Hydrogenophilus thermoluteolus: one gene and its partner. The main gene of each other region encodes a partner of the protein of the gene in region 2 in a complex. Links are inferred from orthologs where the notes say so. Each region holds a gene or a part of one and is shown on either strand. Other genes may lie near its edges. The genes, in order: mnmG and mnmE.

Region 1 (14,324 bases), 2.1 Mb from region 2 along the record:
CGCCAGGTAGGCTTTCGCGCCAGTCGAGCGCGGATCGTAACAGACACCGGGGAGTCCATGGCTTGGGGCTTCTGCCAGGCGGACGTTGCGCGGAATCACCGTTTGAAAGACTGTTTCGCCAAAGTGGCGTGCCAACTCTTCGGACACTTGCTGTTGCAGCGTCACCCTCGGGTCGAACATCACCCGCAGCAGACCGATGATCTCGAGCTTGGGATTCAAGCCGCTGCGCACCCGTTTGATGGTATTGGCGAGATCCGAAAGCCCTTCGAGCGCGAAATATTCACACTGCATCGGAATGATCACACCGTGCGCTGCGCAGAGCGCGTTGAGGGTCAAGAGCGACAACGACGGCGGGCAATCGATGAGTACGAGGTCGTAGTGCGCCACCCACGGTGCGATCGCGTCGGCCAGGCGGTATTCGCGGCGGGGCAGTTCGACGAGCTCGACTTCGGCACCGGCGAGCTCTCGGTTCGCCCCCACGACGTCGTACCCTGCCTTTTCTGCGCGGACGCGGGCACGCGGTAATGTCGTCAGCCCCAAAAGCAGCGGATAGACCGACTCGGTGAGCGCCAGCTTGTCGATCCCGCTTCCCATCGTGGCGTTGCCCTGCGGATCGAGGTCGATCAAAAGCGCCCGCCGCCCTTGCTGCGCAAGCGCCGCAGCCAGATTGACTGCAGTCGTGGTCTTGCCAACGCCCCCTTTTTGATTGGTGACACAAAAGACATAGCCCATCGTCACGCCTCCTGCAAAACCACGACCGCTCGGCGGGCATCGAGAAACGGTACGGTGACCGGCGTCGTCGCCACCACACGGACCCCTTCGGGGAGCGCCGCGAGTTCTTCGCTCCATTCGGCACCCTTCATCGCGAACCAGCGTCCATTGGGCGCCAGGTGGCGGCGCGTGCACGTCACGAAGTCGGCGACCGCTGCAAACGCCCGTGAGGTGATCGCCGGGAATGGTACCGTCGACTGCCACGTTTCGACCCTTGCCGCCACCACCGTCAAACGCGGCATCGCCAGTTCGATCGCACATTGTTGCACGAACGCCGCTTTTTTGCGGACGGCATCGAGCGCAACCACTTCCACAAGTGGCGCGTCGAGCGCCTCAGCAGCCAAAGCCAACGGAACCGCAGGCAGCCCCGCGCCGGTGCCGACATCGAGCAACCGCGGCGCATTCGCGACGAACGGCCACAGCGTCAGCGCATCGAGGATGTGGTGGGTCACGATCGCTTCCGGCGCCGTGATCGCAGTCAGATTGTACGCACGTCGCCACTTCATGAGCAGCGCAACAAAGTGCCAAAGCCGATCGACCAATGTCGCTGGAGCGTCAGGAAGGAGGATCGCAACGCCGTCTGCGAGCAACGTTCGGGCTTGCGCGTCGTTCATCCGTTGGCCTCGTCACGGACTAAGCCGTTACGCCGCAACCACACCAGGAGGATCGAGATCGCTGCGGGCGTCACGCCGGGGATGCGGCTCGCCTGCCCGAGCGTTACGGGCCGCTGCGCCGCGAGTTTTTGGCGTATTTCGGCCGAAAGCCCAGGAACCGAATCGTAGTCGAACCCTTCGGGGATGCGTACGGCTTCAGCGGCTTGGAGGCGCGCTACTTCGACCGCTTGCCGCTCCAGATATCCAGCGTACTTCGCTGCGATCTCCACCTGTTCGATCGCAGCTTCCGTCAGCGCGTCGTCGCGATGCGGAGTCTCCGTTTCGTTTACCGAGGGCAAGAGCGCAGCAAGCGCGGCATACCGGACGTTCGGACGCCGCAGCAGGTCGAACGCGGTCGCCTCCTTGGTGAGTGGCTCTCCCAGATGCTGCACGACACGCTCGGCGTCGCGCGAAGGCACGAACCACGTCGCCTTCAACCGCGCCACTTCCCGTTCGATCGCCTCCCGCTTGCGGCAAAAAGTTTCCCAGCGCACATCATCGACGAGCCCCAGTCGACGGCCGATTTCGGTGAGGCGCAGGTCGGCATTGTCCTCGCGCAGTTGCAACCGGAATTCGGCACGCGACGTAAACATCCGGTACGGCTCGGTGACCCCGCGGGTGATCAGATCATCCACGAGCACCGCCAGGTAAGCTTGGTCGCGGGTTAGCAGCAGCGGTTCCTGCTCGAGCGCGTAAGCGGCTGCATTCGCGCCCGCGTACAGCCCTTGTGCCGCCGCCTCTTCGTAACCCGTGGTGCCGTTGATCTGACCGGCGAAGAAGAGTCCGTGGAAGTGCTTGGTTTCGAGCGTCGCCTTGAGGTGCGTCGGGTTGTAAAAGTCGTATTCGATCGCGTACCCCGGGCGCAGGATATGGACGTTTTCCAGCCCGGGGATGGTGCGCAGGAACGCATACTGCACGTCGAACGGCAGCGACGTCGAAACCCCGTTGGGGTAGATCTCGTTCGTCTCCAGCCCCTCGGGTTCCAGGAAGACGTTGTGGCCGGTCTTGTCGGCGAAACGGTGAATCTTGTCTTCGATCGACGGGCAGTAGCGCGGACCGATCCCTTCGATCACCCCAGAATACATCGGCGAACGGTCGAGATTGGCGCGAATGATTTCGTGCGTGCGTTCGTTGGTCCGCGTGATCCAGCAGGGCAGTTGTTTGGGGTGCATCGCCCGGCTGCCCATAAAACTGAAGACCGGCTCTGGGTCGTCACCCGGTTGGACTTGACACTTGCTGAAATCGATCGTGCGCGCGTCGAGCCGCGCCGGGGTTCCCGTTTTCAATCGCCCTTTCGGCAGACCCAATTCGGCCAAACGCGCAGCCAGCGCGATCGCTGGCGGATCCCCCGCACGCCCCGCCGCGTAGTGCTGCAACCCGACGTGGATCAAGCCGTTCAAAAAAGTACCGGTGGTCAAAACTACGGCACGCGCGTCGAACCGGATCCCCAGCTGCGTCACGACCCCGGCAACCGCGTCGCCCGCCAGCACGACGTCGTCGACCGCTTGCTGGAACAGCCACAGATTGGGTTGGTTTTCGAGCCGCTTGCGAATCGCTTTCTTATAAAGCACCCGATCCGCTTGCGCCCGTGTGGCCCGGACCGCGGGCCCTTTGCTCGCGTTCAGCGTGCGGAACTGAATCCCGGCCTCGTCGGTGGCCAGCGCCATCGCGCCACCGAGTGCGTCGACCTCTTTGACGAGATGGCCTTTGCCGATACCACCGATCGACGGATTGCAGCTCATCTGCCCCAGTGTGTCGAGGTTGTGGGTAAGCAGCAACGTCTTCGCGCCGCGCCGCGCAGCCGCGAGCGCCGCCTCGGTTCCGGCATGGCCACCGCCGACGACGATGACGTCGAAGCGTTCGGGAAAGTGCATGGTGTTTTCGCTAAGGCTTTCGAAAAACAGATTATTTTATCACGACAAGCCCGCAGACTCCTGAAGTCGGTAGAGCAGTCGAATCTCCTCGGGCCAGAGCGACTCGTCGATCGTCTCCAACACCATGGGGATGTCGTCGAAACGGGGGTCGTTCATGATGTAGCGAAAAACTTCGAGCCCCAGTTCGCCTTGTTCCAGCGCGTGGTGGCGGTCGACCCGGCTTCCGAGTTTGGCCTTCGAACCGTTCAAGTGCATCCCGCGCAGATAACGAAACCCCACGGTCCGATCGAATTGCGTGAAGACGGCGTCGCACGCTTCCCAGGTACGCAAGTCGTACCCCGCTGCGAACATGTGACAGGTGTCGAGACAAACCCCGACCCGCGCTTTGTCCTGCACCCGATCGATGATCTGAGCAAGGTGCTCAAAGGAGTAGCCGACGTTACTCCCTTGTCCGGCGGTAATCTCGATCACGGCGACCACCTCCGGCACTGCGTCGAGCGCGAGATCGATCGACTCCGCCACCCGCGCCAAACATTCCGTCTCACTGATTTTGCCCAGGTGCGCCCCAGGGTGAAAATTGAGATAGCGCAGGCCCAGTTGTGCGCAACGCTGCATCTCATCGACGAACGCAGCACGCGATTTCGCCAACCCCTCGGGTTCGGGGTGGCCCAAATTGATGAGGTAGCTGTCATGGGGCAGTACGTGTTCCGCGCGGATCCCCACCCGTTCCAGGTTGGCACGAAACGCCGCAATACTGTGTTCGCTCAGGGGTTTCGCAACCCACTGGCGCTGATTTTTGGTAAAAAGGGCAAACGCGTTTGCCCCGATCGCTGCGGCGTTGAGCGGTGCATTTTCGACCCCGCCTGCCGCACTCACGTGCGCACCCACATATTTCGCCATAACCGTCCTCGCTTCCCACTACCCTACGAGAGCGTCCGACCGCAACTGCGACAGACACCCGCGTCGTAATCGGGATCACAGAGACCCAGACACCCCGTCTCGGCATCCCCGCCCCACGATTCGGCGTCGTGCCGGTTACGCAAAGTCGCCAGCCGCTCCGGCAACTGCTGCCAGATACGGGCTTGTTCGCTGTTGCTCGCCGTCCCCCAACGCGCGATTTCGTCGCGGGTACGCCCGCAGCCGACACACCACCCGGTGGTGTCGTCGATGCGGCAGACTTGGATACAGGGCGATTGCATCGATAGGTGCTCCCGTTCTCTACCGGATCCACAGACGACCCGAATTCCCAATCGAACCCGTTACACTACCAGAATAAGCGCGCAACGCATGGGCCGGCTTCGGTGCCGCGTTCGGACCGACGTTGATTTTGGCCCTGCTCTGGCCTAAGATGAGTCGTGCCGGCGCATTTGCCGGGATCATCGTCGGCGGCGTCACGGTGGTCGTGTGGAAACAGCTCTCGGGCGGCATTTTCGACCTTTACGAAATCGTCCCGGGCTTTTTGTTCGCGCTGATCGCGATCGTCGCCGTGTCGAAATGGAAGCCGCAGAACGCCTGATGGGCGCAATGCGCCGATAATAACGCTGTAAACGAACCAGGAGGAGCCCCGTGGAGCCAGCCGTCATCGTCCCGTTGTTGGCGCAAGCGCTCGATCCCAACGACGCTGTCAGCGAAGCCCATTTGACCGAATGGGCGGAACACCTCGCGGTCACCGCCCAGCAACCGCCCGAGCAACAGGGCTGGCGATGGCGATGGCAACGGGTCTCGCTCCCGGACGGGGAAGGCGAAGCGCTCGCGATCGCACAGCCCGACCGGCCGCTCCTTTTCGCCACCGCCCTCATCGCGTTCGACCGCGCCGGAATTCGCCCGCGCTTTGCCTTCCATCCCGTGGTCACCGCAGCCGATGGCCAACCCGAATCGTGGATGCTCTTCATCTGCGAGCCGCTCCCGAAAGCGGCGCGCGCCACGCTCGAAGCGGCGCTCACGGAAGGGTTCCTGCAAGCGGTGGCGGCGAGTGACGACTGGCCACTGATGCGCGAGCGCGCCAACGTCACTGCGTCACTGTTGCCGCGCTGGTGCGGCACGCAATCCGATCCCACCTGGGTACGCGAATGCCAAGCGCTCCTGGAATGGGTCGCTTCGGGTCACTTCGTGCTCCTGGGGTGTCGCGACTATCAAGTGGAGCGCAATAGCGATTCCGTTCAACTGCGGCGCATTCCGGGCAGTGGTCTGGGGGTGTTGCGCGACAGCAGCGCCCGCTCGGAATACTCCGAATCGTTCGCGCGGCTGCCTGCGCCAGCGCGCGAACTCTTGCTGCACTATCCCGAACCGATGTTGATCACGCAGGGCAGTCAGCGCGCGATCGTCCACCGCTACGCTTACCCCAGCGAAATCCTGGTCTGGGAACGCGACGCCAGCGGAACCGCGGTGCGCGAACGGCGCTTCCTGGGGTTGTGGACCGCAACCGCGTACCGCTACCCCGTCGCGCAACTCCCGCTGCTGCGCCACAAAGCGGCAGCGGTACAACAGGCGGTCGGCGCACGGCCAGGCAGCCACCTGGAGCGTGCGCTTGCGCTGGTGCTCGACCTCTACCCGCGCGACGAGGCGTTCCAAGTGGACGTCGCTACCTGGAGCGCCCATGCCCAGGCGATCCTCCGCGCGCAGGAGCGGCGTCAGATCCGTCTGATCACGCGCCGCGACACCTTCGGTCGCTTCGTCTCGGTGCAACTGATCACGCCGCGCGACGGGTACGACACCGAAACCCGCCTGGCAATCCAAAACCACCTCGAAACTGCATTCGGCGCGCAAAACACCGACGCTGAAGTCATCTTCACCGATTCGGCAACGGCCCGCGTCTGGTTCCGCTTCTGGTTGCCCCAACCCACACTGGACCTCACCTGGGACGAAGCGCAGCTCGAGCGTACCGTTGCCGCGATTGCGTTGCCTTGGCGCGAGCGGCTCTGGCAAGCGCTGCACAACGCCGCGCCCAAACGGCTCAGCGAACGCGCATGGGCCTCTTTCCACCATGGTTTCGACGCCGTTGCCCAACGCCGTTGGCGTCCCGAGGTGATCGCGCCGGATCTCCTCGCGCTCGCACAGCTCCCCGACGATTGCAACCTCTGGCTCACGCTCGAACCAGACCCCGCCCCCAGCGAAACCGAACCGCGTTGGCAATTGCGTCTGTGGCACCGCTTCGCCCCAGCGCTCCTCGCTGACCTCAGCCCCCTTCTGGAATCCCTCGGCGCGCGGCTTCTGGAAGAAAACGCCGACGAGATCCGAACCGACGCCGGTTCGTGGTGGCTACACGATCTACGACTCACTATCGCATGGGGGGATCCGCCCAAGCCCGAGGACATCGAACGCTTCATCGCTGCGTTCCACGCGCTCTGGGCCCGCCGCGCAGACTGCGACGGCTACAACCGGCTGGTGACCCTAGCCGGCTTGACCTGGCGCGAAGCGCTCTTGTGGCGCGCCTACGCCGCGTGGCTCAAGCAAAGCGCGCTACCGTTCACCCCCAACTACATTCTGGAAATGGTCTTACGCCATCCGGCGTTCGTTCGAGCCTGGACCCAAGCGTTCCACGCCCGTTTCGACCCAAAACGAACGCACGACCACGCCGCGGCGTACCAAGAATGGCGCGAACGGCTCGCCGCGCTCATCGAGCAACTCCCCACCCTCGACGAAGAACGCATCGCCCGCGCGTTTCTCGCCACGCTCGACGCCACGGTTCGCACCAACTTCTACCGCGAAGACGAGGCCGGAACCCCACGTCCGTGGCTGGCACTCAAGATCGCGTCGCAGACGATCGACTTCCTTCCCGACCCGAAACCGTGGCGCGAGACCTTCGTCTTCGCCCCCAACGTCGAAGGGGTCCATCTGCGCGGCGGCCCGGTCGCGCGCGGCGGGCTGCGCTGGTCGGATCGCAAAGACGACTACCGCACCGAAATTTTGGGGCTGATGAAGGCACAGCTCGTCAAGAACGCGCTGATCGTCCCCACGGGCGCCAAAGGGGGTTTCATCGTCCGTAACGCTGCCCCCACCCACGATCGCGCTGCGTGGCAAGCCGCCGGGCTCGATGCCTACCGCACCTACCTGCGCGGCCTCCTCGATCTTGCCGACAACCGCGTCGAAGGAACAATCGTCCCGCCGCCCCAGGTGGTTCGCCACGACGACGACGACCCGTACCTGGTCGTTGCCGCCGACAAAGGAACCGCCACCTTTTCCGACACTGCGAACGCCATCGCCTCCGAATATGGCTTCTGGCTCGGTGACGCGTTCGCCTCCGGTGGCTCGGTGGGTTACGACCACAAAAAACTCGGCATCACGGCACGCGGCACCTGGGTTGCGATCGAACGCCATCTGCGCGAACTGGGAATCGACATCGCCACCCAGCCGATCACCGTCGTCGGAATCGGCGACATGTCCGGCGACGTCTTCGGCAACGGGATGCTCGCGCACCGCACCCTCAAACTCATCGCCGCGTTCGACCACCGCCACATCTTCATCGATCCCGATCCCGACCCCGTAATCAGCTACCGGGAGCGGGAACGGCTCTTTCGCCTCCCCAGTTCCAGTTGGGACGACTACCGCCGCGACTGTCTCTCCGAAGGGGGCGGGATCTGGCCGCGGACGGCGAAGCGCATCCCGCTCTCACCGCAAGCGCGCGCCGCGTTGGGACTTCCGGAAACGGTAACGGCGCTTACCCCACCCGAACTGATCCAAGCGATCTTGCGCGCTCCGGTCGACCTGCTCTACAACGGCGGAATCGGCACCTACGTCAAAGCCAGTACGGAGAGCCACGCGGAGGCAGGGGACCGCGCGAACGACGCCGTGCGCGTCGACGCCAACACATTGCGCTGCCGCATCGTCGGCGAAGGCGGAAACCTGGGCTTTACCCAACGGGCGCGGGTCGAATACGCGCTCCTAGGGGGGCGCATCGAAACCGACGCGATCCACAACTCGGGCGGCGTCGACTGCTCCGACCACGAAGTGAACCTCAAGATCGCGCTCGGGCTCGGCGTAGAACACGGAAAAATCGCCGCCGAAACACGCGACGCCCGCTTCATGGGTATGGCCGACGCCGTGGTCCAAGCGGTGCTACACGACAACTTCACCCAAACCGAAGCGATCGCGCTCGATGCGTTGCGCGGTGGGCACGGTTGGCCGGCGTGGCGCCATTTCATCTCGCGGCTGGTCGCTGAAAAACTGCTCGACCGTTGCCTGGAACGGATCCCGAGCGACGTCGAAATGGCCGAGCGCGAAGAGAACGGCGTGGGCCTCACTCGTCCGGAACTCTCGGTGCTCCTTGCGTACGCCAAACTCGAAGTGAAAGCGGCGCTACTTGCGAGCGCCTGTCTCGACGACCCGCTCCTGGCCCGTGACTACCCGCGCTACTTCCCTTCCGAACTGGCTGACGACTTGGGCGAAACGCTTCATGAACACCCCTTACGGCGGGAGATCGTCGCAACGCTTTGGACCAATCGACTCATCGACCGTCTGGGCATCACCACCGTCGACGAACTGGCGCAAGAAACCGGCGCCGCGATACCCGAAATCGCGCGCGCTTTCACACTCGTTTGGCACCTCTTCGCCCTTGAAGTACGGCTGGCCGAAATCGACGCGCTGGCAGGCGCAATACCCGAAGCGACACGGTACGAGGCGCTCACCTGGCTACGGAACCACTGCCGCCAAGCGGTAACCGGGTTCCTATCCGAACCCACTTGGCAGCAACAAACCGGCGATGCGCTGCTCCCGACACTCGAAGCGGCCGCAAACACGCTGCGCTCGCTTTGGCGCGAAGCCACCCAGCCCAACTTGGCGCAGATTCGGGTCGAGGCGATCGAACGCTGGCAACGCGCGGGTCTTTCCGAAGCGCTCGCCACCGAGTTGGCGTGGCTCCCCACCGCGTCGGCACTCTTCACACTCGCCGCGCTGGCACAGGAGACGGGGCAACCGCTCGAAGCCGTAGCCGCGGTCTATTGGGCGCTTCAGGGGAAATGAGCGCATCGGAACTCTTCGCGCTTTTCTTTGCCTGGCCGGAGCAGGGGCTCCCTCTTGCGCCCGTCCGGTACCAACCCCTGCTCGTCGCCCTTTCGGTCACGATTGCAGTCCTAGCTGGCATTGGAGCGCTGCAACTCCTTTCGCTCGCGCGCCATCCAGAACGCTTTGGCCCGCGCCTCAGCCACGCCTCATTTCTTTTCGCCGTGCCGATGCTGGGCTTCGGCGTATGGAGCATGCACTTCATCGGGATGCTGGCTGCAGACGTCTGCCAACCCGTCACCTACGCGTTCGGGCCGACTGCGCTTTCGGTCGTTCCCAGTCTGTTTGCCGCCTGGGTGGGTTTGCGCCTGCTGCGCCACCGTAGCGTCACGACACGCGACCTCCTCGTGGCCGGGGTGCTGGTCGGCGCCGGTATCGGCGCGATGCACTACACCGGGATGGCCGGAATGATCACGTTGGGCGAAATCCGCTACCACCCCGTGTGGTTTCTGCTCTCGATCGTCGTTGCCGTTGCGTTTTCGTGCCTCGCTTTCTTTTTGCACTTCCATCGTGGGTGGTTGCGATTCCATCGCCTGCCGCGCGTCGTGGTTTCGGGCACAGTGATTGGATTGGCGATCAGCGCAATGCACTACACGGCGATGGCAGGCACCCTCTTCATTGGGCAACCGGTTGCCGATTGGCAACCCGGGCAAGGCTTCAATTGGCCACTGGCGCTCGCGATCGTGGTCGTATTGCTCGTCGTGTTCGGTTTCTTTGGTGGTCTCTTCGCGATCTTCGGATGGCGCGCCACCGCCCAGCGCGCAGCCCAGCGCGCAGCGCTCTTTCACCAACTGCTTGACCACCTCCCATTTGCCATCGTCCGTTTTCGAATCCATCGTGGTCAGATCACCCGCATTTGGGCATCGCGCGCGTTGGAAACGCTCACGGGGCTTTCGCCTGCACGCTATTTGGCGGGCAAAGGGTCTCTGCTCGATTTTCTACCGCCGCAATCGCGTAGCGAAATTTTGGCGCGCTTCTCCGCGGCGCTCTCTCGAGAAAAACCCGAAATCACCGATACCTTGACGCTCCATTTACCCGACGGCAGCGTCCGTCGGGTTTCCGTCCGCGTTTTGGTCACCCCGCTCGGTAGTGAAGGAGATGAAGTAGATCTGGTCCTCTCCGACCTCACGCCCATCGAAACCCAGGCAGAGACGCTAGCGCAACTCGTACGCGCGATCGATGGACTGCTCCTTCGCGCCCGCCTCTCCCTTGATGGGGTTTTTCTGGAAATCAATGCGCGCCTTGCCGAAACCCTTGGCTATTCCCCCGAGGCGCTCATCGGTCAAGCCCATACATCGCTATGGCCGGACGACTACCCTCAAGAAGCGCGCGACACCTTCTGGGCACGGTTGCGCCAAGGCGAAACGATCGAGGGCACCTTTCCCCGCAAAACGAAAGAGGGAAAAATTCGCCATCTGCACGGTTGGTACCAACCGATGCGCCGCCTCGACGGTACGATCGACCATGTGTTGAAGCTTGCTATCGACATCACCGCGCAGATCGAAACGCAACACGCACTCGAACAGGCAAAGCAGGAACTGGAGGTCGCGCTGGCCCGAGAGCGCCGCTTCTTCTCGGCGATTTCGCATGAAATTCGCACCCCGCTCAACGCGGTACTCGGTTTTGCCGAACTGATCCAACAAGACCACCCCGAAGACACACGGCTGCAGGAACGCACCTCGGCCATCCTCGCTGCGGGGCGCACGCTGCTCACGCTCCTGAACGATCTCCTCGACCTGGCGAAACTCGAAGCGGGCGCATTTACGCTCCGTCCCACTCCCACACGCCTCGACCGCCTCCTGCACGAACTCACCAGCCACTACGCGCTGCTCGCGCGCCAGAAAGGGCTGCGCTTCACCTTGTCTTTACCGAATGATTTGCCTCGCTGCTGGTCGGCAGACGGTGATCGGCTGCGGCAAATACTCGGTAATTTGCTCAACAACGCCCTCAAATTCACCGAACAGGGGGAAATCGCGCTCGGTGCCGAGTGGGATGGCCAAACACTTGTGCTCTTCGTTCGCGACACCGGCCCAGGGATCCCACCCGCCAAGCAACAGGAGATCTTCACCCCGTTCGTGCAAGTCGAAGAGGTCACCACGCGCCGCCATGGCGGCACCGGACTGGGACTTGCGATCGTCCGCGATCTTGCGCGGGCGATGGGCGGAGACGTACAGGTCGCGAGCACCCCGGGAGCCGGCGCCACCTTTACCCTCACGCTCCCGCTCACTCCGCTACCCGAAACCGACTGTCCCGACGAAGCGCTACCCCACGCCATCGGCGACAGCGCAGCTGCTTTGCTTGCCGGCAAATCGATCCTTGCTGCCGACGACGTCGCCCTCAACCGGGAACTGCTCGCAGCGCTCCTTACGCGCCTGGGCGCCGCGGTCACCTGTGTGGCCAGCGGCAATGCCTTTTTCGCCCACTATACCGCCTGTCCCGACCGTTGGGTTGCTGGGCTGCTCGACCTACGAATGCCCGATGGCGACGGCATCACCACCGCGCGTGCCATCCGCCATTTCGAACGAGCGATGGGATTGGCGCCGCTGCCCCTCATCGCCCTCACGGGACAAGTGGCGCAAGAAGAGCGCGACGCCTGCCACGAAGCGGGTTTCGACGCCTTTTTGGCGAAACCGCTCCAACAACGGGAGCTGATCGCCGTTTTGCAACCCCTTGTGGAGATGCGCGACCGCCTCCGGGCCCACGAAAAGACCTCCCCAGACAACACCATCGACGCACCAGAGGCCGCTTTTGGCTTGATCGACCCCGAACAGGGTCAAGCGCTGTGGCGCGACGCCTGGCTGACCAAAGCCCAAACATGGCTCGATACGGTACCGCAAGCGGTCGACGCGGTTCGCGACTGGTCCGCTGCCGAATGGCACCGAATTGCTGGCACGGCAGCCAATCTGGCCCTGCCCCGCCTAGCACACTTGGCACGAACGTTAGAACGCCACACCGCCGACAGCACAGCGCGCGAAGCTCCGCTCGATACCTTTGTCGCCACGGTGCGTGCCACGGCGCATGCGCTTGCGGCACTGACCGCCACCCAACACCCGGACGGGTTACATCGGCCAGAGCGTATTACCCAATGCGATCCCACGCCACTACCCGACGCGGACCGTCAAGCACTCCTTGCTATGATCCGGCGTGGCGAAATCACCGGCCCGGCGCTCGACGCAATCCGCGAAACGCATCCCCGCCTGTGGCACAATCTCAACACAGCGCTCGACGCCTTCGATTTTGCCCAAGCAGAAATGCTCGTCCGCACTGCCCCAACACCAGGAGACCTGCCGGATGGAGACCCGCTTTCCCACAACCCCGCAACCCGAACTGCTCCTCGTTGACGACGAAGTCACGAATCTCCAACTCCTGCGTCAGATTCTGGCCCCCCACTATCGCCTCCGCTTTGCCCGAAACGGCACCGAAGCCCTGCAGCGCGTTGCCGAAAGCGTGCCCGATTTGGTCGTCTTGGACGTGATGATGCCGGAGATGAACGGATTCGAAGTGGCGCGACGCATTCGCTCGAACCCAGAAACCCGGCATCTTCCTATCCTCTTTTGCACCGCGCTGGGCGACCCGATCCACGAAACGGAAGGGTTTACCGCAGGTGGCGTCGACTACCTCACCAAACCGATTTCGCCGCCGGTGTTGCTTGCGCGCGTCCGCACCCACCTCAGCCTGGTGGCCCGTGACGAGCTGGAACGCACGCGGCTCGCCATCATTCAGCGGTTAGGGCGCGCCGCCGAATACAAAGACAACGAAACGGGGCGCCACGTGATCCGCATGAGCCACTTCAGCCGTCTGATCGCCGAAGCGCTCGGCGCCCCGCGCGAATGGAGCGAACAACTGTTTGCCGCAGCGCCGATGCACGACATCGGCAAGATCGGGATTCCAGACCATATCCTCCTCAAGCCGGGCAAACTGGATGCCGACGAATGGCGTGTGATGCGTACCCATCCCGAAATCGGCGCCGCGATCATCGGTGAAGACCCATCGAGCCTGCTGCAAATGGCGCGTCGCATCGCGCTCGAACACCACGAAAAATGGGACGGCAGCGGTTATCCCTACGGAAAACAAAGCGAAACGATCAGCATCGAAGCGCGCATCGTTGCCGTGGCCGACGTCTTCGACGCCCTGACGAGCGCCCGCCCCTACAAACCGGCGTGGTCGATCGACCGCGCAGTCGCCCTCCTGCGTGAGGAGAGCGGCCGCCACTTCTGGCCCGAAGCCGTGACGGCGTTTCTGGACAACCTAGACGCGGCACAGGAAATCCAAAACCAGTGGCGGGATGAGGTTGACGTCGAAAACCCCATGGAGGCGTAATGATGAGCACACCCTCTTTTCTCGAAACCTTTTTCGCCGACAGCGACGCGTCCATTCAGGGGTGCCTGCGTTGCCGTGGGGAAAACGCTCAGTTACATATCCCCTTGCGCATGGCGTTTCAGCCCATAGTAGACGCCGCGCACCGAACCCTCTTCGCCTACGAAGCGCTCGTTCGCGGCGCCAACGGCGAAGGGGCGGCAACGGTGCTCAGCCAAGTCACCGAGAGCAATCGCTACCACTTCGACCAGACCTGCCGAGTCCTGGCGATTGCAACGGCGAAGCGCCTGGGACTTACAGCCCGGCTTTCGATCAACTTTCTACCCAACGCGGTCTATGAACCGGCAAGCTGCATCCGCCTCACCCTTGCTGCCGCCGAGAAAGTGGGCTTCGATCCAACGCTGCTCATCTTCGAGCTCACAGAAGAGCAAAAAATCGAAAATCCCGACCACGTGCTGCGCATCATCACCGATTATCAGGCGCGTGGTTTTGCCACCGCGATCGACGACTTCGGCGCCGGTTACTCGGGACTCAACCTCTTGGCCGACTACCAACCCAACCTGATCAAGCTTGACATCGGCCTCGTTCAGGGCATCGACAAAAACCCAGTGCGCCAGGCGATCGTCGCCGGCATCTTCGATACCGCCCAACGCTTAGGAATCACCACGATCGCAGAAGGGGTGGAGACCGCCGAGGAGTACCGCTGGCTGCG
Region 2 (14,305 bases):
TCGACCGCAAAAGCCTCTTCGCCCAGGAGTTCTTGGAACGCGGTGTAGTCGGCGGCGCGCACTCGGACGATACTGCGCGGCACGTTGAAGAGCCGTTTTGCGATCAGAGACGCACAGAGGTTGGTCTGATCCGATTGCGTCACCGCGACGAGCAGATCGCAATCGCGCGCGCCCGCCTGTTCCAGCAGACGGGGGGACGCGGCGTTCCCGACCAAAGTGCGCATCTCGATGCGGTTTGCGACCTCCGCCAAGCGGCTGGCGTCGACGTCGATCATCGTGATGTCGTTCTCTTCGCTCGCCAGATGCTCCGCCACCGAGCTGCCGACCTGACCGGCCCCCAAGATGATCACGTTCACGCGTCGTCCTCCTCTTTCCGGCGCAGCGAGAGGCCCAACTGGCGGAGCTTGCGGTAGAAGTGGGTGCGCTCCAATCCCGCCAGATCCGCGAGCCGCTGCACGGGGAGATCGGTGCGCGCCAACAACCGTTCCAGGTAGAGCCGCTCGAACGCTTCCCGGGCCTCCTTGAGTGGCAGTGCAAAGAGCGTACTCACGTTCTCCGGTTGGTTTCGCTGAAGCGCCCTTTCGATCGCTGCAGGATCGAGTCGATCTTCGGTGGCCAACGGCAAGAGCGCCTGGGTCCATGCGTCGAGTGTCCATTCGGCATCGAGCGCGATCCGTTCGATCGTCCGTTTCGCCTCCTCTGGCCATGCCAACGGTTGCCCCAGTTCGGCTTCCAAGGCCTCCTGGACGAGCGTACCGAGCGCGATCGACTCGTCCCGTTTGGGTACGACGATGGGGTCTTCCCATACCCGCGCCAATTTTTCACCGACCAAGGGACGCCACTGAGCGAAAGCGTCCCACGCGCGAATCGCCGCGATCAGCCGCACCTGATGGACCGCTGCGTACTGATAGAGGAACGACAGGTTTTTCGCGAGCATCCGGTTTGCGCGTTCACCCAAATTCGCGAAAACCAGATGGCTGCGCCACTGCTTCACCTGGTCCACCGAGAGCGGTGGGGTTTCCGTCGTCAACCATACGGTGTGCTGCCCTTCTCCGAGGTGGCGCAACAGCCACTGCTCGTAAAACGGTTCGGGAAAATAAAGGAGTGCTGCGTGGTCGTGCTGTAATTTCGCGTTGAGTGCGTCGATCACCGGAGCGAGCGGGCGCGGCACCCGCGTTACCGTGAGTGGGGTTTCTGCTTTCGGTTGCGCCCGATAGCGGTCGATCGCTTTTTTCAGCACATCGAGCAGCTTTTGCATCGAAATCGGTTTTTCCAGAAAGCCGTACGCACCGTGGTGTGTTGCCTCGACCGCGGTCTCGATCGTGGCATGTCCGGAGATCATGATCACGGGGGGCAGCGCGCTTCCCATTTCGCTCTGCCATTGTTTCAACAGGGTAATCCCGTCACAATCGGGCATCCAGATATCGAGCAATATCGCCTCAGGAGCGAATTCCGCCAGTTTCTGCTGCCCTTCCGAACCATTTGCGGCCGTTGCGACGCGATAGCCTTCGTCTTCCAGGATCTCGCTCAGCCAGTCGCGGATCCCCACTTCGTCATCGACGATCAGAACTTTTGCCATCGTCTCCTTCCTCACGGTCGGCTGCGGCAAATGTCAGACGTACTTCTGCACCCTTGCCATCCACCGGTGTCGTCAGCACGATCGCCGCATGGTGATCGTCGACGATCTTCTTGACTACTGCCAAGCCCAACCCAGTCCCTTTGCGCTTCGTGGTGTAGTAGGGTTCGAACGCTTTTTGCTGATACCCTTCGGGAAAACCGATCCCGTTGTCCTGAACGCTCAGTTCGATGCGATCATTCTGACGCACCAAGCGGACAACGATTCTCGGGTCGGCGATCCCCTCCAGAGCGTCTTGCGCGTTTTGCAGAAGGTTGTGCAGCACCTGCCGCAGCTGCCTGGGATCCCCTTCGATCGCCCACGGTCCTTCGCCTTCTACGACGCATTCGACGGGGATCCCGCCCTCTTCGTAGAACACCAAAAGCGACCGGATGAGTTCGGCAAGATCGACACGCGTTTTTTTTGCGTTCGGCATTTTCGCATAATCGCGAAACGCATTGACCATTTCGGTCATCGCTTCCACTTGGTCGATCACCGTTGTCGTGGCGCGCTCAAGGAGCTGGCGCTCTTTCTCGGGCAATTTCTCGGCCAATTTGTACCGTAGCCGTTCCGCCGCAAGACGAATCGGCGTCAAGGGGTTTTTGATCTCGTGCGCGAGCCGCCGCGCGATTTCGCCCCACGCCGCAAGGCGTTGTGCAAGGACGACGTCTGTGACGTCGTCGATCACCACAACCCATCCGCTGGTGGCCTCTGTGAGCGGTGCCACATGAACCACGAAGGTTTTGCCCTTATCCTCGTCGACCCATTCGAAGGTAACTGGGCCGCTCGCAACCGCCATAACTGCCTGTAAGCGGTCGCGCAATGCCGGATTTCCGCGCCAAGCATCGTTGGCGTTGAGCGGGGTCGTGCTTTCGTCCCCGAGCAGCGCTTTCGCGGCCGCGTTTGCGAGCACCAAATGGTGGGTTTCATCGAAGACCAGCACTGCAGTGGTCAAATGGGCGAGCACGGTTTCCAGATAAGCGCGGGCGGCTTCCACCTCGGCATGCGCCCGTGCTTGTTCGGCTTGCGCTTTTGCCAATTGTTCGCTCATGCGATCGAACGAGCGGACGACCCAACCCAACTCGTCTTGGCTGGAAATGCGATCCGCCACGGGGAGGTAACGTCCCTCTGCCAGCGCCCGCGTGCCTTCTTCCAGCGCGAGCAAAGGTGTGATGAAACGGCGCGAAATCTGCAGCGCGATCATCGCGGCGGCAATCCACGCGGTTACCACCGCAACGGAGAGGATCACCAAATAGAGCCGTTGCAACGCCTCGCGACCGTGCGTGATCTGCGCGTATTCGCTTCGTGCCTCCGTGACTTCGTCGATCGCAGTGCGAATCGACGTGGGCACCCGGCGCAGTAACACCATAAAGGCGCTCTCTTGTTCGATCGTTTGCGGGATCCACACCACGACCCTTACCCAAGAACTCTCCTCGGTTTCGACGACGCGATGGCTGGTTTCTTGCAGTTTCGCCAATTGCCATTCGGCTGGAGTGCCCGCTTCTTGCTGCACCCATTGTGGATCTTCGCCAGCAAAACCTTGGACGACCCCTTTACCCGTCAAAATCAGTAAGCCATCGAGCCCCATCTTTTGCCGCCACTGCTCCAAAGTCGCGCCTTGGATGCTGTGCGCGTTTGCGACCCATTCGCTCTGGAGCCATTGCGCCTCTGCCAATAGACGCGCCACTTGGGTATCGATCGCGTGCCGGGCAAGCTGCCCAGCGGCATCTAGGGCACGCTCCACCCGGACGTCGAACCACGCGTCGATCGCGCGCACGACGAAAAAGACCGTGACGCCGTACAAGACCAAGGTAGGGAAAAGCGCCATCATGAGCAGGATGCCCGTGAGTTTTGCACGCAGTCGCGAGCCAAACCGACCCATGCGAACCTGGCGCCACAGATGGACCCCCTGCCGGAGTGCAATCGTCAATAACGCGGCGACCGCGATCGCCGCAAGCCCGAGCAAATAGGGAAACGCTTGAGCGAACAGAACCGTTTCCAAACTGGCCGAAGCGGCCAGCAGGATGACGAAGATCGCCGCGGCAAACCCGACCGCAACGCGCACACTATTTACGCCCAGGGTCGCCATCGGTACGGGGTTCCCGCCCAATCGATGCGATCACGGCTTTCCGTACTGGGAAGCCGTAACACCGGCCCGAGCTCCCGTTCGTCAACCGAAACCGTGACTTCGGCTTCGAGTTCCGGATTCGGTGTCAAGCGATCGCGTTCCAACAGGCGCCAACCGCGCAGGGTGGTCACCGGTGCGATCGCATCATGCCAACTGCCCTGCGCAACGACGCTGCCGTTGTGTTGCAGCCACCAGATGCGCGTTCCAGGTCGGTATTGCAGTTGAAAAGTCCACCGTTTCCCCCAAATAACCTGATCCGTCCACCACCATCGTACCTGAAGCAGGCGGAACGTGATCGCAAAAGGAAACTTCACCCCTTTTTCCAACAGCGACCGCCAAATTGCGGGTAACTCTGCCCACGTGAGTTTGGCATCGAGCACCCACCAACCTTCGGCTTCGCGTAGCGCCGCGTGCGTGATCGTCACGAATTTTTGCTCGTTTTCGGGTTGGGCTGCGAGCGTGCGCCTGCCGGTTTGCAGCCACAAACTCCCTGCGCCACCGATGAGCGCCGCCACGACACGCCGGCGCTTACGATTCGGCAACCTTCTCGATACGCGCATAGTAAAAGCCATCGTGCTGCTCGGTGGGCAAATAGTACCCGTCAACCCCTTCGGTGGGAACCCGCTTAGCGTCGTTGTGGTTGTTCAGAAACTTTGCAATGACCCTTTCGTTTTCTTCGGCGAACACGGAACAGGTGACATAGAGCAGTCGGCCTCCGGGTCGGAGCAAAGGCCACAGTGCAGTCAGAAGTGCTTGCTGCACCGTGCGGAACGTCTCGAGATCGCTTACCCGCCGTAACCATTTGATATCGGGATGGCGGCGCACGACACCCGAACCGGAACACGGCGCATCGAGCAATATCGCGTCGAACGGTCGCCCGTCCCACCATGCGTGCGGTTCGCGGGCATCGCCCACGACCGCTTGTGCGCGCTCACTCAATTCCGGAAAGCGCGCGAGCATCGCGCGGTACCGGTTTTTCTCTTTTTCGACTAGGGTCAAATCGATCGCCGCGCTGTCGAGCAGGTGGAGCGCTTTTCCGCCTGGCGCCGCGCACGCGTCCAACACCCGTTCCCCTGGGCGTACCGCCAATAACGGTGCCGCCCATTGCGCTCCGATATCCTGGATCACCACCTCGTTCCGCACCGGTTCGGGCAGTTTCGTTTCCGCAACGGGTTCTGGCAACCAAATCGCGCCGGGTAACGGATCAAACGGTTCCGCTGCGATCCCCGCTTCCCGCAGTCGTGCGATAACCTCCCTCCGTTTTTCGCTGCTACGGACGCGCAATCCCATCGGCGGATGGGTATTTCCCTGATGCAACACCGTCTGCCAGGCACTTGGGTGGGCAAATTGGATTTTTTCGACCCACCATCGAGGGTGCCGCCAATGCGCCGCGATTGCCTGATCGCTCCGTGCACCCCAAGCTTCGGGTGCCCACTGGGCGCGCTCGCGATCATAGCGCCTGAGGAGTGCATTCACGAAGCCTGCGGCGGCGGTGCGTCGTTTTTTTGCAACCGCAACCGCTTCATGGATCAGCGCATGAACCGGCACACGACCTTTGCGCAATTCGGTGAGCGCAACCAAGAGAAGTGGCCGCACAGTGCGATCGATAGGTCTGCGACTCAATGCCGCCAGTACGGCATCGCCCCAGCCGTAATCACGCAAGGTACTCCACGCAAAATCCTGTACCCTCGCCCATCCTGGGGCCTGAGGGTTGTGCGCGACCATCCGTTGCCACGCCGCGGTGGCACTTTCCCCTCGGATCACGGCGGCGACGATCGCGCTCGCACAATCGAGCGCACCCGCGAGCGTTTCTGGTGCAGCATAATGGCCCGCTGAGTGCGCCTTGTGTTTCACGTGAAACCTTTCTAGGCGATCAAGTCACGAACATATCGGGGCAAAATTCCCCGCGCACGATAATTTTCCCCATCGAGATAGCGCAGGTCCGTAATCCCCCGTGTTGTGATCCGCTCATCGATCCGTTCCGGCGTCATCACCGCACAATCGGTTCCGTTCGATGCCGCGGCAATTCCCCAGAGCGCGCCGTAGAGCGGAATGTAGTGGAAATGGGGATAGACATAACGAAAGACCCGCCGCAAACGGGCCACCAAAGTTTTAATACGCTCTGGCAAATGATCGGGCGAACCGATGTGCAACGACAATAAGCCGTTCTCTCCCAAAAGTAGGGCGCACTGCTGGAAAAAGGGTTCCTGGTAAAGTGCTTCGGCCGGTCCCACCGGGTCGGTGAGATCGAGCACGATCAGATCGTAATCGCGTCGGCCGGATTGGGCCGCTTCCGCAACGAACTGCAACCCATCTTCGATCCGAACCGATACTTTGGGATGATCGAGTGCGCCACGATGGATCGCGTGAAAATACTTTTTCGCCAATTCGATGACTTTTTCATCGAGCTCGACCAGATCGATCGCTTCTATCGAGGGGTATTTCAAAAGCTCCTCGGCAGACCCGCCATCCCCACCGCCGATGATCAATGCGCGACGCGGTTCCGGATGCGCCAATGCCGGTATGTGGATGAGGTTTTCGTGGTAGATGAACTCGTCGGCTTCAGAGGTCATCGCACATCCGTCCAAGCGGAACATGCGGCCATAGAGCGGAGAGATGCCGACTTCAAAGGATTGGTAGCGACTTTGGCCAGATTCGATCAATTCCAGATCGTAATAGTAGCCGGTGACATCGGATAACTTTTCCCAAAACCGTTGCAATGCCATCTACACACCCTCCGTCGGCGGCATTTCGATGTGTCCCCGAACCACACGATGCCCAACGGTCTCAACCGGCGCAAAGACTTCGATCAAACGGTCATAAACCGCCTTTGCAAGCGCTGAATTGTCACGCGAATAATTGCACACATAAACATCCAGGGTGACATTGCGATCTTCCGGCCAGGTATGAATCGCCAAATGCGATTCCGCCAGAACCACCGTTCCGGTCACTCCGGCCGGCTCTCCATTGTCGTAGGTAAACTGGAAGAAATAGTCGCCGAGTACCGTAAGCCCTGCCTCTTTACACGCATCGACACACAGCGTTTGCAACTGAGTCCGTTCTTTGAGGAGCGCGAGATCACAACGGCAACCATAGAGGTCGGCGATCAGATGAAGTCCATTCATCGCAAGTCCCCCATCCGGATAAAATGAAACTTGCTATTGTATCACCCATTCAAACAACAAGCGCAGAATCGTCAATGAAACCACGATCAAAAAGAGTCGCCGCAACCACAACGCCCCGAAGCGAAAGGCAAACCAAGTGCCAAAAAATGACCCAGCCACGTTACACAGTGCCATCCAGATCCCCAGCAGCCAAATGGGTTGCGCCTGCCAGGAAAAAAACGCAATTGCCGCGAGGTTTGTCGATACGTTGCCGATCTTTGCCAGTGCGGAAGCTTGGACGAAATCGAAGCGGAGAAAACGAATAAACGCAAAGATCAAAAAACTCCCTGTCCCCGGGCCAAGAAAACCATCGTACGCGCCAATTACCGCAGACCAGCCGAATGCATACCAGCGCTCACGCGTCGTCAAAGGATGCGCCCGCGCTACCAACCCCATCTCTTTGCGCAGCAGGGTGTAGACCGTCACCGCGATGAGCAAAAAAAGGACGATCGGCTTGACCCATGCCTGAGGAAGCAGCGTCACGGCGGAAGCGCCTAACACAGACCCTACCGCCGCTGCGATCACGACACCGGTAAGGAGCGTCACCGGGATCGCAACACGCCGCAAATAGCGAAATGCGGCAACCGAGGTACCGAAAACCGACGCGATTTTGTTGGTTCCAAAAAGATTGGGGAGGGGTTGATTGGGAAATCCCAGTAGGAGCGCCGGAACCTGGATCAGACCGCCGCCGCCGACCGCGGCATCGATGCTCCCAGCAGCGAATGCGGCGACCCCCATCGCAAGCCACGTGAGCCAATCCCACGCATCCAATTCGATCCCTCACTTCCCGATGCAAAATTGCGAAAAGATCACACCCAGAAGCGCGTCGGCGTCGATACGTCCGGTAATTTCCCCCAGCGCATCGTGCGCCAAGCGGAGCTCCTCCGCCAAAAACTCCCATTGGACGAGCATGGAAAGCGCCTGCGCCAAATGGTGGTCGGCTCGGCGCAACGCCTCTAAATGCCGTTCGCGTGCCAGCCAAACCGATTCCTCGACACCGCGAAATCCTACCCGATCGCGAATGGTGGCGCGCAAACGGTCCAACCCCGATCCCGTCTTGGCCGAGATCCACACCGCAGTCTCAGCGACACGTTCCGGGAACCGATCCGCTTTGTTCCACACCTCGAGGATCGCTTGCGGCGCAATGCCGCGTTCCTGCAACGCCTCGGCCAACGCGCGGTCGTCGATATCGGGTGCGCGAATCCATAAGATCAGATCGGCGCCTGCGATTGCCTGCCAACTGCGCTCGACCCCGATCCGTTCTACCGGATCGTCGGTTTCTCGGACGCCCGCGGTATCCAGGAGATGGACCAGAAGGCCGTCGAGATCGATCGATTCCCGGATCACATCCCGCGTCGTTCCCGGTATCTCCGTGACGATCGCCCGCTCCTCACCAACGAGCGCGTTGAGCAACGACGACTTGCCGACGTTCGGCGCTCCGACGACCGCCACCCGGACACCGTGACGCAGCAGCAAACCTTGGCGGCCTACTTCGAGCCAATGGGCGAGCGCTTGCCGTACCGCTGTGATCCGCGCCGCGACATCCCCTTCGGCGATGAAATCGATCGCTTCGTCGACGAAATCGATCGCCGCTTCCACCCAGACTCGGAGTTCGGTCAGTTGACGATCGAGCGCCGCGACCGCGTGCGAAAAAGCCCCCTGCAACCCTTGCGCAGCAGCACGCGCCGCTGCGCGATGCGTCGCGTCGATCAAATCGGCGATCGATTCGGCTTGCGCCAGATCGATTTTGCCATTGAGAAAAGCGCGTTCGCTGAATTCGCCAGGCCGCGCCAACCGCGCACCCAACGACAAAACACGGGAAAGCACCGCATCGACGACGACCGGCCCCCCGTGACCGTGGATCTCCACCACCGATTCGCCGGTAAATGAATTCGGTTCGGGAAAAAAGAGCAGCAGCCCATCGTCGAGCAGCGACCCATCCTGATCGGTGAGCCATGCGCGAACCGGGCGGCGCGCGGGCAATTCGGTTTTTCCTGCCAGCACACACCCGATGCGATGCGCGTCGGGCCCCGAGATGCGGATGATCGCCACCGCACCGCGGCCCGGTGGCGTCGCAACTGCTGCGATCGTATCGGAAACGGGTTTCACGTGAAACCTAATCGTTGGCCGCTTTGATCGCTTTGTGGCCTAACCCCATCCGCTCCAGCTGGCGGTTGATCCACCACTGTTGCGCAATCGAAAGCAGGTTGTTGGTCAACCAGTAGAGCACCAACCCGGACGGGAACCAGAGGAACATGAAAGTAAAGACGATCGGCATCCCCATCATCAATTTCGCCTGTAACGGATCTGCCGGTTGCGGGTTGAGCCGCATTTGGATGAACATCGTCGCTCCCATCAAGAGCGGCAGAATAAAGTAGGGGTCGCGCGAAGAGAGGTCGGTCACCCACCCGAGCCACGGCGCGTGACGCATCTCGACACTGGCGAGCAGTACCCAATAGAGCGCGATGAACACCGGAATCTGGACCAAGATCGGCAAGCAGCCACCCAATGGGTTGATTTTCTCCTCTTGATAGAGGCGCATCATCTCCTGCTGCAGCCGAACCTTGTCGTCCCCATACGCCTCCTTGATCTTCTGCAACCGCGGCATCACCAACCGCATCTTGGCCATCGACCGATAACTCGCTGCGGACAGGGGATAGAAGAGGGCCTTGATCAGTACCGTCACCAGGATGATCGCCCACCCCCAGTTGCCCGTAAGACCGTGTAGCCACGACAATACCCAGAAAAGGGGCGCAGCAATGAACGTCAACCAGCCGTAATCGACCACCAGATCGAAACCGGGCGCGATGCTTCCCAACACCTTCTGATCCTGCGGCCCGGCATAGAGCCGGGTCGAAGTGGTACCGTCCCCGGTCAAGAGCACACCGGCTTGATAGAGTCCATTCGATAGGCGGCGGAGATAGTATTCCCGTGCGACACCCTCGGGCGGTAACCAAGCGGCGACGAAATAGTGCTGGATCATCGCGAGCCACCCATCCTGCGCTTGGCTCGGATATTCCGCTTTGCCTTCCGCGATCGCTTTGAAATCGATCTTCCGGTACTTCGTCGCTTCGGTATAGATCGCGGGACCCGTATACGTATGTACGCCGAAAACTTGCTGCTCTTCGGCGGGTTTATCGTCACGCAAGAAGTGATAGTAGGTGGTCAGAGGGCCGCCACCGTCGATCTCGTGACGGACGTCGATCAAATAGGAGCCACGCGCGAAGCGCAAAATCTTCCGAACCGTGCGCCCGTCGGCAGTCGAAGCAGTCAATGTCACGGTCAAAGCCGATTGCCCCTCCTGCAAATGCATCGCTTCAGCGGGCAATTGCCAACGGCTGTGGTGGTTGGGCATCCCATCCCCCACCACGCCGGACTGCACCCGATAAGTATGCTTCAGACGGCCATCCTCGAAGAGGATGAACGGTTGATCTTGGCGTTCACGATCGCGGTGGTCTTTCAGCGCCAGAAAAACGATATCTCCACCTTGCTCCGAAATCTCGACCAGATAGCGATCGGTCTCCACCCGCAAGGTTTTGGCAGGGAGTGCATCAGAAGAACGTAGCGCTTTGGCATCGCTTGCGATCTGCTGCGACTCGGTAACCGGCACCTCGTCACGGGTCGCGGAAGGCGACGCTGCCGGTGACGCAGCAGGAGCAGGCGGGGGCACCGGGATGTTTTGACGCACCCACCCTTCCCACAGCATGAACAAAGAAAAAAGAAACACCACCAACAAAATCAAACGCCGTTGTTCCATCGTGCAGCTTTCCTTTCGTTACGGGACCGGATCCTCACCGCCGGGATGCCACGGGTGGCAGCGGCCCACACGTTTCACACCCAACCACAACCCGCGCACCACACCATGACGCTCGACCGCTTCGATGAGATATTGCGAACAGGTGGGTGTAAAGCGGCAATTTTGCCCCAACCAGGGGCTGATGAGGTACTGGTAACCACGCACCAACACGACCAACACCCGCGCAAGCGGATTCATCGACGCAAACCCTTATCCACGGGAATCGACCGTACAGGGGCGTGCCGCGGGTTCCGAGTGCAGCAACCGCATCAGCAAGCGCGCGAACAACACCTCGAGTTCCGCACGCAACATCCGCCGCGTCGCGTCATGGGTAGGCCGCGTCACACGAACCACCAGATCGACCCCGACCGATCGACCCGGCCACACACGGAAAATTTCCCGAATTTGCCGCTTCAACCAATTACGACGGACCGCTCGCTTCGCCACGCGCTTTGCCACCACCAAGCCCAGACGGGCATGTGGCAAACCGTTTTCCCGCCAATGCACACAAAAAAACCGTCCGCACAATTTCTGCCGCGCAGCGAAGACCGCGGCAAAGTGGGACGGTTTCGTCAGACGCGCGGCACGCGGAAAACGCGCGCCTGGCGCACTCATACGGCGAGGCGCTTACGCCCTTTGGCGCGGCGGGCGCGGATCACGGAACGACCGCCGCGGCTTCGCATCCGGACCAGAAAACCATGGGTCCGCTTACGGCGAACTTTGGAAGGTTGATAGGTGCGCTTCATCTTCTTTCCCCGAGACCGATCAAAATCGCGAATTATACCAGGAAAACAAAAACCAAGGAGCGCTACCGCACGCGAACCACGCTACACTACGCCAAGATCAACGATACGCGTGATAGACCTCTGCTTCGCCATTGCGCTGGATCAAAAGGACGTCGTAAGGGTCCTTGCGTCCCTCATACGCCGGACCATCCATCCCCGGAGAACCGATCACCATCCCCGGAACCGCCAAACCCAGCGCGTTCGGCTTCTCCGCGAGCAGCCGTTTGACGTCGGCAGCAGGAACATGGCCCTCGATCACATAACCCTGAACGACGGCGGTGTGACACGAACCATAACGCATGGGCATACCGAGACGACTCCGAACCTCACTATTGCCCACTTCGAACGTTTGAACCTGGAACCCGTTGGCCTGCATATGGGCAATCCACTCTTTGCAGCAACCGCAATACGGGCTTTTCCACACCTTGACGAGCGGCGACTCCTCAGCAAACTCTTTCCCGGAAGCGAAAGAAGAAGTAGCAAGAAAGGAAAGCGCCAAACCCATAAAGACACGCCGTATCATCATCGGTCTCCTTGACGACTGGTCAAAATTCGATATTGATTCTCATTGAGATCCGGCAACCGTTTGAGGAAAGCCACCATGTTCCAAATCCGTTCGTCATCGTGCGTTTTTCCCCACGCTGGCATACCAGATGCCTTGATTCCGTGTTTGATGATCCAAAAATCCCGTCGCGCTGCTGCTTCCTCGCTCAGACCCTGCAAGGTTGCTCGGGGTTCCGTCAATTTGGGAGGGGTTGGATAGAGTCCCAACGTGAAGTCGCTTTCCGCGATACCAGGCGCAAGGTGACAACCGACACACATCGCATCGTAATCGGCTCCTCCCGCCAGCAACCGCTGGGGTGCATCGAGATCCTTGGGTACCTCGATCGTACGTGAAGCCTGTGCGATCGAGCGTTCCCGCACCCACTCCAGCAGGTGGTAGAGCCACTGAGCATGGGGCTCATCGGCCGCCACCGATACCCTGCCAGAGTAGAGCACCCACACTACCACCGCGACCAAAACGACCAGAGCGGAACCAAACCCAAGCAAGCAACGCTTCATCGCCCTTTCCTTACTGATGGTGATTGGATTTCATTTCGCCGCTACCGTGGCCCATCATCCCATTTTGCGGCATCGCTCCTTGCATCCCATGCGGCATCATCATCTCCCTATGCTCCTCTTTCATCATCTCCGCACAACGTGCGATCATCGCCTGCACCACTGGGTCGTCACGGTCACTCCCGGAGTGCATTTGCTGCATCATCGAACAATCCGGCTTTTCCCGGTCGGTGACTGCGTGATGCTGGCTCGGATCATGCGCGTAAACAAGCGCAGCACTGAGGGACAAAACCGCAACGGTGACAAACTTTTTCATTACAAACATCATCGACTCCTTTTACCCACACTCAAAACCAAACACGAAGACCGGCAACGAAACGCGTCTGCCGCGTATCCAACCCTTCCCGACGTGCAAAACTGGCCGTCTTGCCATATTTCCCCGCCCATTCGATCCCAATATAGGGCGCGAATTGGCGATTGAACTCGTAACGGAGGCGAATCCCGACCACGAGATCGGACAATCCGCTCCCTATTCCCCGGTTTTCCTCCGTTTCGCCATAAACGTTGGCTTCCAGCCGAGGTTGCACAATCCAACGTTGCGTCACAAGCAGTTCGTACTCACTCGAAAGCCGAAGTGAGGTCTGTCCCGAAGTACCTAGGTACGCAGTTGCGTCAACCTCGAACCAATAGGGCGCTAACCCTTGAAAACCGAAAGCGAGCCAAGTCCGGTCAGGCCCCGTGCCGCTGTCCTGCCGCACCCCGAGTTGGCTGTCCCAGTATGCTGAGATCGCATGACCCCAAAGGAGCTCTGTACGTGCCTCCTCCAATTTGCCTTTGGCGACGCCACCTTCGGCCTTGAGGACCAAGCGGTCGTAGGTGCCGCCGAACCAGGCTTGCGCGTCATAGGTGGTCGCGTTCCCCTCCTTCGTGTGAACGCGCTCCAGGCGATCGAGGAGCACGGCGCCGAACGCATGTTCATCGGACAGCCGAAGTTGCCGTGGCCCGGGGAGTGCGTAAGGGCCCGACTCCAAAGTCAAGCCATTGGAATACGCGTGCGGATCACGGGCATCGGCGGGGGCGGGGCCCCCCTGCATGTTCATGCTGCCGTGGTCCATGGTGGCGCTCGCGGGCGATTCGGCTCGCGTTGGGGCTGGAGCCGTGCCCGGGTGCCCGGCATGGCCGCCGCCTTCCATCGTTGTTTGCGCCCAGACGGGTGCCGCACCGAGCAACACCAGCGCCGCAGTGAAGAGAGAACAGGGTTTCATGGCGAATCTTCTTTTGATCAGTTTCATGACACGACCACCACGCGAAACATGCCCATGTCCATGTGCAACATCAAGTGGCAGTGCCAAGCCCAGCGCCCCAAGGCGTCGGCAGTCACGAGGAAGCTGACGCGCTGTGCAGGCTGGACGGGCACGGTGTGACGACGCACCAGGAACTGCCCGTCGGGCGTTTCCACCTCGCTCCACAGCCCGTGCAAATGCATCGGGTGCGTCATCATCGTGTCGTTGTGCAGGATGACGCGCACCCGCTCGCCGTACTTCAGATGCACCGGCGTGCTCTTGCCGAACTCGAGGCCGTCGAGCGACCAGGTATAGCGCTCCATGTTGCCGGTGAGGTGCAGCTCGATCTCGCGCTCGGCCCCGCGAGGATCGAGAGGGCCGCCGATCGTTTTGAGGTCGGCCAGCGTCAGCACGCGCCGGCCGTTGTTGCGCAGACCAATGCCTGGATCGTCGAGATTGGTGCGCGGCGTATCCA

The links.
Region 1: the proteins of mnmE (region 2) and mnmG are in contact, whole or in part, in a solved structure (PDB 9HIP), measured with the Escherichia coli proteins. The link is inferred for Hydrogenophilus thermoluteolus from one-to-one orthologs.

The regions. Positions count from the first base shown.
Region 1 is NZ_AP018558.1:75,090-89,413, reverse strand. Bases 841-3,787 are described here. They hold mnmG (tRNA uridine-5-carboxymethylaminomethyl(34) synthesis enzyme MnmG), read right to left. Parts: upstream 3,299-3,787; coding sequence 1,382-3,298; downstream 841-1,381. Other genes in these bases: nfo (deoxyribonuclease IV), read right to left, coding at 3,338-3,787; rsmG (16S rRNA (guanine(527)-N(7))-methyltransferase RsmG), read right to left, coding at 841-1,385. In the rest of the region: HPTL_RS00405 (ParA family protein), read right to left, coding at 1-732; more of rsmG, read right to left, coding at 735-840; more of nfo, read right to left, coding at 3,788-4,198; HPTL_RS00385 (DUF1289 domain-containing protein), read right to left, coding at 4,222-4,497; HPTL_RS00375 (NAD-glutamate dehydrogenase), read left to right, coding at 4,865-9,256; HPTL_RS00370 (MHYT domain-containing protein), read left to right, coding at 9,253-12,636; HPTL_RS00365 (response regulator), read left to right, coding at 12,587-13,615; HPTL_RS00360 (EAL domain-containing protein), read left to right, coding at 13,618-14,324. UniProt on the Escherichia coli protein: NAD-binding protein involved in the addition of a carboxymethylaminomethyl (cmnm) group at the wobble position (U34) of certain tRNAs, forming tRNA-cmnm(5)s(2)U34.
Region 2 is NZ_AP018558.1:2,205,240-2,219,544, forward strand. Bases 6,853-9,780 are described here. They hold mnmE (tRNA uridine-5-carboxymethylaminomethyl(34) synthesis GTPase MnmE), read right to left. Parts: upstream 9,017-9,780; coding sequence 7,688-9,016; downstream 6,853-7,687. Other genes in these bases: speD (adenosylmethionine decarboxylase), read right to left, coding at 6,853-6,868; HPTL_RS10730 (sulfite exporter TauE/SafE family protein), read right to left, coding at 6,902-7,678; yidC (membrane protein insertase YidC), read right to left, coding at 9,024-9,780. In the rest of the region: Trk system potassium transporter TrkA, read right to left, coding at 1-356; HPTL_RS11585 (sigma-54-dependent Fis family transcriptional regulator), read right to left, coding at 353-1,579; HPTL_RS10705 (sensor histidine kinase), read right to left, coding at 1,554-3,704; HPTL_RS10710 (DUF4390 domain-containing protein), read right to left, coding at 3,686-4,285; 16S rRNA (cytosine(967)-C(5))-methyltransferase RsmB, read right to left, coding at 4,272-5,597; speE (polyamine aminopropyltransferase), read right to left, coding at 5,609-6,469; more of speD, read right to left, coding at 6,470-6,852; more of yidC, read right to left, coding at 9,781-10,664; membrane protein insertion efficiency factor YidD, read right to left, coding at 10,683-10,901; rnpA (ribonuclease P protein component), read right to left, coding at 10,914-11,318; rpmH (50S ribosomal protein L34), read right to left, coding at 11,315-11,449; HPTL_RS10760 (DUF411 domain-containing protein), read right to left, coding at 11,547-11,993; HPTL_RS10765 (c-type cytochrome), read right to left, coding at 12,011-12,550; HPTL_RS10770 (hypothetical protein), read right to left, coding at 12,561-12,875; HPTL_RS10775 (copper resistance protein B), read right to left, coding at 12,895-13,812; HPTL_RS10780 (copper resistance system multicopper oxidase), read right to left, coding at 13,836-14,305. UniProt on the Escherichia coli protein: Exhibits a very high intrinsic GTPase hydrolysis rate. Involved in the addition of a carboxymethylaminomethyl (cmnm) group at the wobble position (U34) of certain tRNAs, forming tRNA-cmnm(5)s(2)U34.